DNA from 3 places in the Micromonospora sp. NPDC051227 genome. Region 1 is predicted to be linked to each of the others. Evidence: riboswitches for the same ligand, from Rfam matches in the RefSeq annotation. Region 1 holds a riboswitch; each other region holds the start of a gene.

Region 1 (3,031 bases):
ACGGTCGGCGTGATCACGCCGGTCCCCCGCCGGGACGAGGTCGCGGGGTGGCTGGGCGCGCTCGGCGCGCCGAGGTTGCAGGTGGTGACCAGCCTGGAGGCCAAGGGCATGGAGTACGACGGAGTGGTGCTGGTCGCCCCGAGCGAGATCCGGGCGGATCCGGGCGCCGGGGTGCGCACCCTGTACGTGGCGCTCTCCCGAGCCACCCAGCGGCTCACCACCATCGACCCGACCGGCTGACGTGTGCGGACTGCCGCCAGCGAAGGCGCTGCCCCGCACACTTGCACACATAGCGATGTGAGCATACATTTGACCGGGTCCCGACCAGCGGCGGAAGGTGGTTTTCGTGGGCGCAGGTCATGACCACCACCATGGGTCCGTCGCCAATGCCGCACACCAGCACCGAGGTCGACTCTGGGCGGCATTCGGGCTGCTCGCCACCCTGATGGTGGTCGAGGCGGTGGCCGCCCTGCACACCGGCTCGCTCGCCCTGCTCTCCGACGCCGGGCACATGTTCACCGACGTGCTCGGCATCGGGATGGCGCTCGCCGCCATCACGGCGACCCGGCGGGCCACCGGCGACCCGCAGCGCACCTTCGGGCTCTACCGGCTCGAGGTGCTCGCCGCGCTGGCCAACGCCGTCCTGCTCTCCGGCGTCGCGATCTACGTGGTGATCGAGGCGATCCGCCGTTTCGGCGACCCACACCAGGTCATCGCCGGCCCGATGCTCGCGGTGGCCGTGCTCGGCCTGCTCGCGAACATCGCCGCCTTCGCGCTGCTGCGCGCCGGGGCCCGGGAGAGCATCAACCTCCAGGGCGCCTACCTGGAGGTGCTCGGTGACCTGCTCGGCTCGCTCGGCGTCATCGGCGCGGCGCTGCTCATCACCGTCACCGACTGGTGGTGGGCCGACCCCCTGGTCGCGGTCGCCATCGGCGTGTTCATCCTGCCGCGCACCTGGCGGCTGGCCCGCGCCGCCATCCGCATCCTGGTGCAGGCCGCCCCGGAGCACCTCCAGGTGACGGCCGTGCACGACCGGCTCGCCGCCGTCCCCGGGGTCGTCGAGGTGCACGACCTGCACGTCTGGACGCTCACCTCGGGCATGGAGGTGGCCTCCGCTCACCTGACCATGGCACCCGGCGCGGAGGTCGGCGCGGTGCTCACCGCGGCGCGTACGGCCCTGCATGACGACTTTCGCATCGAGCACGCGACGTTGCAGATCGAGCCCGGCGCCGCTTCTGGAGCCTGTGGCTCCATCGAATGGTGACGGAGCCGTAATTTTCCGTGGTGAACGCACGCACCGTCCGTCACATTGGCTGCAGCCGCCCCACCTGCACCGGTAGGCTCGGTCCCGGCCTCCACCAGGCGGCGCCCTCCCGGCGCCGGTGGCGGTCGCCGCCTAATCGCCCAACTGGGCGAACCGGGGAACCATGTTCCTGGGGTGTATCCGCGTCAGCGGTAGGGATCTTCCGTCCCGAACCCGTCAGCTAACCCGGTCGGCGGCTGACGGAAGGACATGCGCAGTGGCACCAGCACGACCACCCGCCGCCCGACTGGCGGCCCTGATCGTCGCGATGTTCGCCCTCGGCGTCGCGCTTCCGGCCGGCACCGCCTCGGCCGCTCCCCCGACCGGCCTGCGGGCCGCCGCACCCGACTCCGACGAGGAGGGCGGCACCCCGGCGTTGCGGGCCCAACTCGAGGCGGCCAGCAAGGGCTACCTGGACGCGAAGCGCGCCCTGGACACCTCCGTGCAACGGCAGAAGCAGCTCGCCACCCAGCTGAAGACCATCGAGGTCGAGATCAACCAGCGCAACGGCAAGGTCGGAGAAATCGCCGAAGTCGCCTACCGCACCGGTCGACTCGGCGCGATGTCGGCGCTGCTCAACAGCAACACCCCGGAAGGCTTCATGGACCGGGCGGCCGCGCTGGACGCGGTGGCGGCCAACGAGGACCGGGTGCTGCGCGACCTGCTGAACAGCAAGGACAAGGCCAACCGCACCAGGGTCGCCCTGGACGGCGAGATCACCGAACAGCGCAAGCAGGTCGCGGTGATGGCCAAGCGCAAGGAGCAGGCCGAACGGGCCCTGACCGTGGCCACGGCACCCAAACCGCAGACCACCGCCGACACCGGCTCCAACCGGGGCACCTCCAGCGCCAACGCGACGGCCGCGCCGCGCAACTCCGACGGCTCCTGGCCCTCCGAGTCGTGCAGCGTCAACGACCCCACCCCGGCCAACGGCTGCATCACCCCCCGCACCCTGCACGCGCTCAACCAGGCCAAGGCCGCGGGATTCACCCGGTACGTCTCGTGCCACCGCCCCAGCGGCTCCGGTGAACACCCGAAGGGCCGGGCCTGCGACTTCGCGGCGCAGAAGGGCGGCTTCGGCGGTAACGCGACCGGCGGCGACAAGACGTACGGCAACAACCTGGCCGCGTACTTCATCCGCAACGCGGACCGGCTCGCCGTGCTCTACGTGATCTGGTACAGGCAGATCTGGCTGCCCAGCAGCGGGTGGAAGTCGTACAGCGGGGCGCAGGGCACCCCGTCGACCGACCACACGAACCACGTACACCTGTCGGTCTACTGACCCACGCGTCGTGATGCCTGTGAGTCGTTTGATGGCTCGCAGGCATCACGTGCGTCCGGGGCCGGGCTACGTCGCCGGGCGTACCCCTGATGTCGTCGCTCGTCGGACGACCCGGCCGCGGTCGGCGGGCAGCATCGCGGTATGCCTCGGATCCGACCCACCACCCGCAAGGCTCTGCTCACCCTGCACCTCGTCACCTCGCTCGGCTGGCTCGGCGCCGACCTGGTGCTGCTCACCCTCGGCATCGCCGTGCAGCGGGGTGCCGACCCGGCGGTGGTCTATCCGGTAACGGCCCTGGTCGGCACGGTGCTGTTCGCGCCGCTGAGCGTCCTGGTCTGGCTGATCGGAGTCGCCAGCTCGCTACTCACCCCGTGGGGCCTGCTGCGCCACCGCTGGGTGCTGGTCAAGCTCGTGCTCACCACGGTGATGGTCGGGCTGGTGCTGTT
Region 2 (3,031 bases), on a different contig from region 1:
GTCACCGCTGCTGGTGGCGGTGGTCGGCGCGGCCCTGATCATGTTCGTGGTGCTCTATCTGACCCACGGGGTCACCGCACAGACCTCGGTCGCGGTGCTCGGCACCCTGGGCAGCCTGGTGCTGACCGGCGTGCTCGCCACCATCGCCACGGCCGCGACCCACCTCACCGGCTTCGGCAGCGAAGACGCCACCACCCTGTCGATGTTCCAGGGCGACGTGGACCTGCACGGTCTGCTGCTCGCCGGGATCATCATCGGATCGCTCGGGGTGCTCGACGACGTGACGGTCACCCAGGCGGCCACCGTCACCGAACTGGCCAACGCGAACCCCGGGCTGACCCGGTTGCAGCTGTACCGGGCGGCCACCCGGGTCGGCCGCGCGCACATCGCCTCCACTGTCAACACCATCGTGCTGGCGTACGCGGGCGCGTCACTGCCCCTGCTGCTCCTGCTCACCGCCGACTCGCGGCCGATCGGGCAGATCCTCACCAGTGAGTTCCTCGCGCAGGAGATCGTTCGCAGCGCGGTCGCCACCCTCGGTCTGATCGCCGCCGTGCCGCTGACCACCGGGTTGGCCGCTGTGGTGACCGCCGCCGGGCGTACCGCTGCCACGGCGTCCACCGACGCTGCCGCGCCCCGGCCCGAGCCGGACCGCAGCGAGGCACTGGCCGCACTCAGCTCACCGCGAACCGCCGGCTCCGACGAGCCGTACCGGACGCGGACCGCACCCCCATCCGAGGCCACCGACCGGTGGCCGGAGTCGAACAGGAGCACGGATACGGCATGGTGACACTCCTCAGCGTGACCAGATCGGGCATCCACCCTGAGAACCGCGTCACTGGTCACTCAACGCTATGGCGAAATGACGCTTTTGGTCGGCATCCAGGCGTAGCTCACCCGGTCGACTCTCGGGTAACCTCGCTGCCGGTTACCGATGAAGGCGCGAAGCGGCGCCTGCGGTGCCACCGCCCAATCGCCAACCGGCGAGCCGGGGACCCAGGTGCCTGGGGTGAATCCGCGTCAGCGGTAGGGGCCACTTCCGCCCCGAACCCGTCAGCTAACCCGGTCGGCGGTCGACGGAAGGGAACATTGTGACGGCACCCCTACGCCGCTGGATGACACCCGTGGTGGCCGTGATCGCCGCACTGACAGTGCTCGCCGGGCCGCTCCCAGCGCACGCCGCCCCGACGAACCCCACACCCTCCGGGCACGAGGAGGACGGCGAGCCCAAGCTGCTCAACGACGTCATCGAGCAGGCCAACCGCGACTACTCCGCCGCAAAGTCCAAGCTGGACAAATCCAAGAAGCGGCAGAGCGAGTTGGCCGCGGAGGTCGACCGGGCCAAGGCCGACCTGGACGCGTTGGCCCCGCAGGTCGGGCAGATCGCCGCCCAGGCGTACCGGACCGGCCGGATCGGTGCGGTCGCGATGCTGCTGGAGAGCGAAGCGCCCGACTCGTTCGTCCGGCGCGCCGGGATGCTCGACGAGATGAACATGGTCAACGAGAAGAAGCTCTCCGAGGTCAACGAGGTGAAGGCCCGCGCCGAGCAGGCCAAGCTGGCCCTCGACACCGAGGTCCGCGAGCAGCAGAAGCAGACCGCCCTGATGGCGAAGCGCAAGAGCGAGGCCGACAAGGCGCTCTCCCTCGTCGGTGGCAAGGGTTTCACCGGCGGTCTGGTGGATGCCACCTCCAAGGTCGCGAAGATCGGCCCGGGTCGCACGGCCGACGGTGACTGGAAGCCCCAGTCGTGCAGCGAGAACGACCCCACCACGTCCGGCTGCATCACGCCGCGCACGCTGCACGCGTACAAGGAGGTCAAGGCGGCCGGCTTCAACCGGTTCGTCGGCTGCTACCGCCCCGGTGGGCCGTGGGAGCACCCGAAGGGCCGCGCCTGCGACTGGTCGCTACAGAAGAGCGGGTTCTCCCCGTGGCACAACAACGACACCCGGACGTACGGCAACAACGTCGCCGCGTTCCTCATCCGTAACGCCGACCGGCTCGGCATCTACTACGTGATCTGGAACCGGCAGATCTGGTTCCCGGCCACTGGCTGGAGTTCGTACAGCGGGCCGTCGAACCACACCGACCACGTCCACATGTCGCTGCTCTGACCCGCACACCCCCCGTCGAGGGCCGTTCCGCGTGACGCGGAGCGGCCCTCGTCGCGTCAGACGGTGGCAGGCGTGGCCGGGTCGATCGACTCGGGCGATCCGGCCGGGGTCTCCAACGTCGCGAGGCCGGCCGGTACGGCGGCCACCGGGCGCACCGCTCCGGCGGCCAGCCGGTAGGACACCCCCACCACCGCGCACCGTCCCCGCGCCACCTCGCCGGCGAGCACGGGCGACTGCCCGAGCAACGTCTCGACGGTCTGGGCGATGTGGATGTCGACGATGCCGTCGATGTCGTCCACGCCCTCGGCCTCGGCCCGGCGCAGGCTGGGCAGCACGGCGTCGACCACCGCGCCCAGATGGCCACTCGGAGCGGTACCGGTCGCGGCGGACTCCCGGGCGGCCTGCACCGCACCGCACGAGTCGTGGCCGAGCACCACCACCAGCGGGACGCCGAGGACGGTAACCGCGTACTCGACGCTGCCGAGCACCTCGGGGCCGGCGGTGTGCCCGGCGGTGCGAACCACGAACAGGTCGCCCAGCCCCCGGTCGAAGATGATCTCGGCGGCCAGCCGCGAGTCGGAGCAGCCGACTATCACCGCGAACGGGTGTTGCCCGTCGGCCACGGCGGCCCGGCGCCCGGCATCCTGGTTGGGATGGCGCGGGGCGCCATCGACGAAGCGCCGGTTGCCGGCGACCAGCTCGGCGTACGCCCGGGTCGGCTCGCTGAGCGTGGTGGCCCGGTCGGTGGTCCGCTGCGGACCCGGCTGACCGCCGGCACTTCCGGTATGACTCATCCCGCACCTCGTCTCGACGCATCTGACCTGGTCAAACCGGCTTTCCGCCGGCCGGGCGGCGGGCGCTGGCTCGTGCTCCACCGTCACACGCACCGTAAGATGCGTCAAGGTATGCGTGATTTAGAT
Region 3 (3,031 bases), on a different contig from region 1:
ACCGGCGAGTCCCGGGCCGCCATCGAGAACTCCCCGCACCTGGAGGCGTTCCGGGCCAAGGGGCACGAGGTGCTGCTCCTCACCGACCAGGTCGACGAGGTGTGGGTCGAGCGGGTCGGCACGTACGACGGCCGGCCACTGCGCTCGATCGCCAAGGGCGAGATCGACCTGGACACCGACGAGGAGAAGCAGCAGGCCGAGGCCGAGCGCGAGCAGCAGCGACAGGAGTTCGCCGGGCTGCTCGACTGGCTGGGGACCACCCTCACCGACAGCGTCCGGGAGGTCCGCCTGTCGTCGCGGCTGACCACCTCACCGGCCTGCGTCGTCGGCGACGCCCACGACCTCACTCCGACCCTGGAGAAGATGTACCGGGCGATGGGGCACGAGATCCCCACGACCAAGCGGATCCTGGAGATCAACCCTGGTCACCCGCTGGTGTCCGGGCTGCGCAAGGCCCACGAGCAGGGCAGCGACACCGCCACCCTGACCGAGACCGCCGAGCTGCTCTACGGCCTGGCGGTGCTCGCCGAGGGCGGTGAGCTGACCGACCCGGCCCGCTTCACCCGGACGCTCGCCGACCGGCTGGCCCGCACGCTGTAGGCGTAGGGGGATCGCTCGCCCGCTGCTAGCGTGACGCGTCCCGCACGAGAGGGTGGAGTCCGTCGGTGCTCAGGATGGTGCTGCGTACGTCAGCTGCTGTGGTGGCCGTCTGTACGGTGACCGCGTGCGGTTCCTCACCGGCTCGTACAGCGGATCGGTCAGCGGGCGAAGCGATCCCCTCCGCGGCGCAGGCGACAGGCTCGGCCGCAACGCTCAGACGCCTGCTCGGGCAGCATGACCCCGCTGTTGTCAGCGAGGCGGTTGACCGGGACTCCGTCAGCGATGGCCGCGGCCACCCTCAGCTATGACGCGGGCCCGGATGACCTGTGGGTGGGGACCGAAGTCCTCAGGACATACGCCGATGACGGTGCACGACGAGCAATGGCCGACCTGCGAACCTTGATCGGCCGTTGTCCCACCGTCGCGTCGTCCAGCCAGGGCGGTAGCCGTCGCTTCGCAGTGGCACCAGGGCCGCGGTTGGGCGATGACAGTCTTCGCGTCAGGTGCAGCGCGACGTACGGTGCTGACACGCTGGAATGCGACAGCGTCCTCGTCCGGATCGGAACCACTCTGGTGGTCATTCAGGAGGAGGGCAACAAACCCGGTGGTGACAGATACCTGGACCAGCTCGCCGAAGCTGCGCTCCGCAGATATCAGGCGACCGCCTGAATCGAACTGTCAGGCCGGGCCGTGGCCGTGTTCGCCACGCCTGCTGTGCCGACCTGATCGGAAACGGTCCACGATGGTCACTGCACAGACGTCGATCGCCCGCAACCGCTGCGGGACCCGCCCCGCGTGGCCCGGTGAAGAAGTTCACAGGGGGTGGGCGACCGTCACCGACCGTGCCTAACGTCGGTCGGGTTCGCCATTGCGGACACCACGGCCGGCAACGCCAAATCCTGCCCCCGGTCGTCGGAACCCAGTCACCCGGGCAGGAGCGGGGGACCCACACGTTCCTCGGTGCATGTCACCTCGGGGTGAAGCCGCCACCGCGCGGCCGGGCTCCTCGGCCCGAACCCGACAGCTCACCTCGCCGGCGTGGAGGAAGCTCACATGACGTCTGTCTACACCCCCCGTCATCGACGGGTCACCACCCGCCGCGTCGCCGTCGGCACCCTTGCCGTTGGCGCGGTCACCGGCGCCGTCGCCCTCTTCGGGCCGGCCGCCCCGGCGCAGGCCGCCGTCAACTGGGACGCGATCGCCAAGTGCGAGTCCGGCGGCAACTGGAAGATCAACACTGGTAACGGGTACTACGGCGGGCTTCAGTTCTCGCAGAGCACCTGGGCCGGTTACGGCGGCAAGAAGTACGCCGCCCGCGCCGACCTGGCCAGCCGTGGCGAGCAGATCGCCATTGCCGAGAAGGTGCTCGACGGGCAGGGCATCGGCGCGTGGCCGACCTGCGGCAAGAAGGGTGGCTCCGCGACCAAGCCCACCGCGAAGCCGTCGACCAGATCCACCGAGAAGTCGACGACGTCGACCGCGAAGCCCACCAGGCCGCAGGAGCGGTCGTCGCGTGCCGAGCAGCCGGCGACCCGTGACCACCAGCGCACCGCGCCGGTGGCGGGCGGCCAGACGTACCTGGTCAAGTCGGGCGACACCCTGTCCGAGATCGCTGCCGACCAGCGGGTGGCCGGCGGCTGGCAGGCCCTGTACGAGGACAACCGGCAGTTGGTCGGAGCAGACCCGGGTCTGATCTTTCCGGGTCAGCGGCTCAGCCTCTGACGGATGACACACGAACGCTCGGCCGGGTCACCGGCCGAGCGTTCGTGTGTGTCGTGCTGTCAGCCCGGGTGCCCGTGCCTCGTGCGGGGCCGCCGTCACGCCGCCGAGGCGGACGCCTTCGGCCCTCGATGCGACGCTGCCGGGCCAGCGTTCCAGCCCCAGGGGAGGCTGGCACCGCGGGCTCCCCGGGACGGCCCGCGCCCACGTCGTCACTGTCGTCGCCGTCGGTGGTCCTCTTGACCGAGTCGGGTGTGCTGCGGGCCAGCCTCAGCGAGTGCTCGGCGCCGGTGCGGGCCGCGCACGGCCAGGACTGCCCGGCGCACTGGAGGTTGCGGCACTGCCCCTCGTCGTCCGGCTCGTGTGCGCTCAGCACGTCGATCGCCAACTGCCACAGCAGCGGGTCGGTCACGTCGTGCGGACGCTCGGCGGTGCGACTCGGTCGGTTGCTGGTGTCGTCGGACATGGTGGGCCCCCCTCGTCAGGCTGTACCCCCCAAGGGTCACCCGTCAGCCGCCGGCTAAACCGCCGACCTGCTGTGATGTGTCTCTGATCGCAGCTCGGCCGTGGACGCCGCACGCTTATCGGTCAGTCCGGCAGAAGTGGCATCTCCACGCCCGGCTCCCGGCCGAGCAACACCGCCCGCGTGAGCGCCGCTGATCCGAACCGGTCGCGGACCGCGTCGACCGCAGCGTCCAGATGGGACCCGGGG

What was found. A riboswitch is a leader RNA that binds a small molecule or an ion and turns the genes downstream of it on or off. The one in region 1 is predicted to bind cyclic di-AMP.
Region 2: it holds a riboswitch for cyclic di-AMP, as region 1 does, so the genes downstream of both, ACIA47_RS07750 (hypothetical protein) here and ACIA47_RS25570 (coiled-coil domain-containing protein) in region 1, are expected to answer to the same signal.
Region 3: it holds a riboswitch for cyclic di-AMP, as region 1 does, so the genes downstream of both, ACIA47_RS30360 (transglycosylase family protein) here and ACIA47_RS25570 (coiled-coil domain-containing protein) in region 1, are expected to answer to the same signal.

What each region holds. Positions count from the first base shown of each region.
Region 1 is NZ_JBITET010000012.1:108,241-111,271, forward strand. It holds gene ACIA47_RS25560 (HelD family protein) at 1-240, shown strand, start outside; gene ACIA47_RS25565 (cation diffusion facilitator family transporter) at 347-1,264, shown strand; cyclic di-AMP (ydaO/yuaA leader) riboswitch at 1,384-1,515, shown strand; gene ACIA47_RS25570 (coiled-coil domain-containing protein) at 1,521-2,585, shown strand; gene ACIA47_RS25575 (hypothetical protein) at 2,727-3,031, shown strand, end outside.
Region 2 is NZ_JBITET010000002.1:782,124-785,154, forward strand. It holds gene ACIA47_RS07745 (YibE/F family protein) at 1-790, shown strand, start outside; cyclic di-AMP (ydaO/yuaA leader) riboswitch at 957-1,087, shown strand; gene ACIA47_RS07750 (hypothetical protein) at 1,092-2,111, shown strand; gene ACIA47_RS07755 (carbonic anhydrase) at 2,168-2,905, opposite strand.
Region 3 is NZ_JBITET010000019.1:47,280-50,310, reverse strand. It holds gene htpG (molecular chaperone HtpG) at 1-600, shown strand, start outside; cyclic di-AMP (ydaO/yuaA leader) riboswitch at 1,481-1,654, shown strand; gene ACIA47_RS30360 (transglycosylase family protein) at 1,654-2,322, shown strand; gene ACIA47_RS30355 (hypothetical protein) at 2,312-2,785, opposite strand; gene dinB (DNA polymerase IV) at 2,908-3,031, opposite strand, start outside.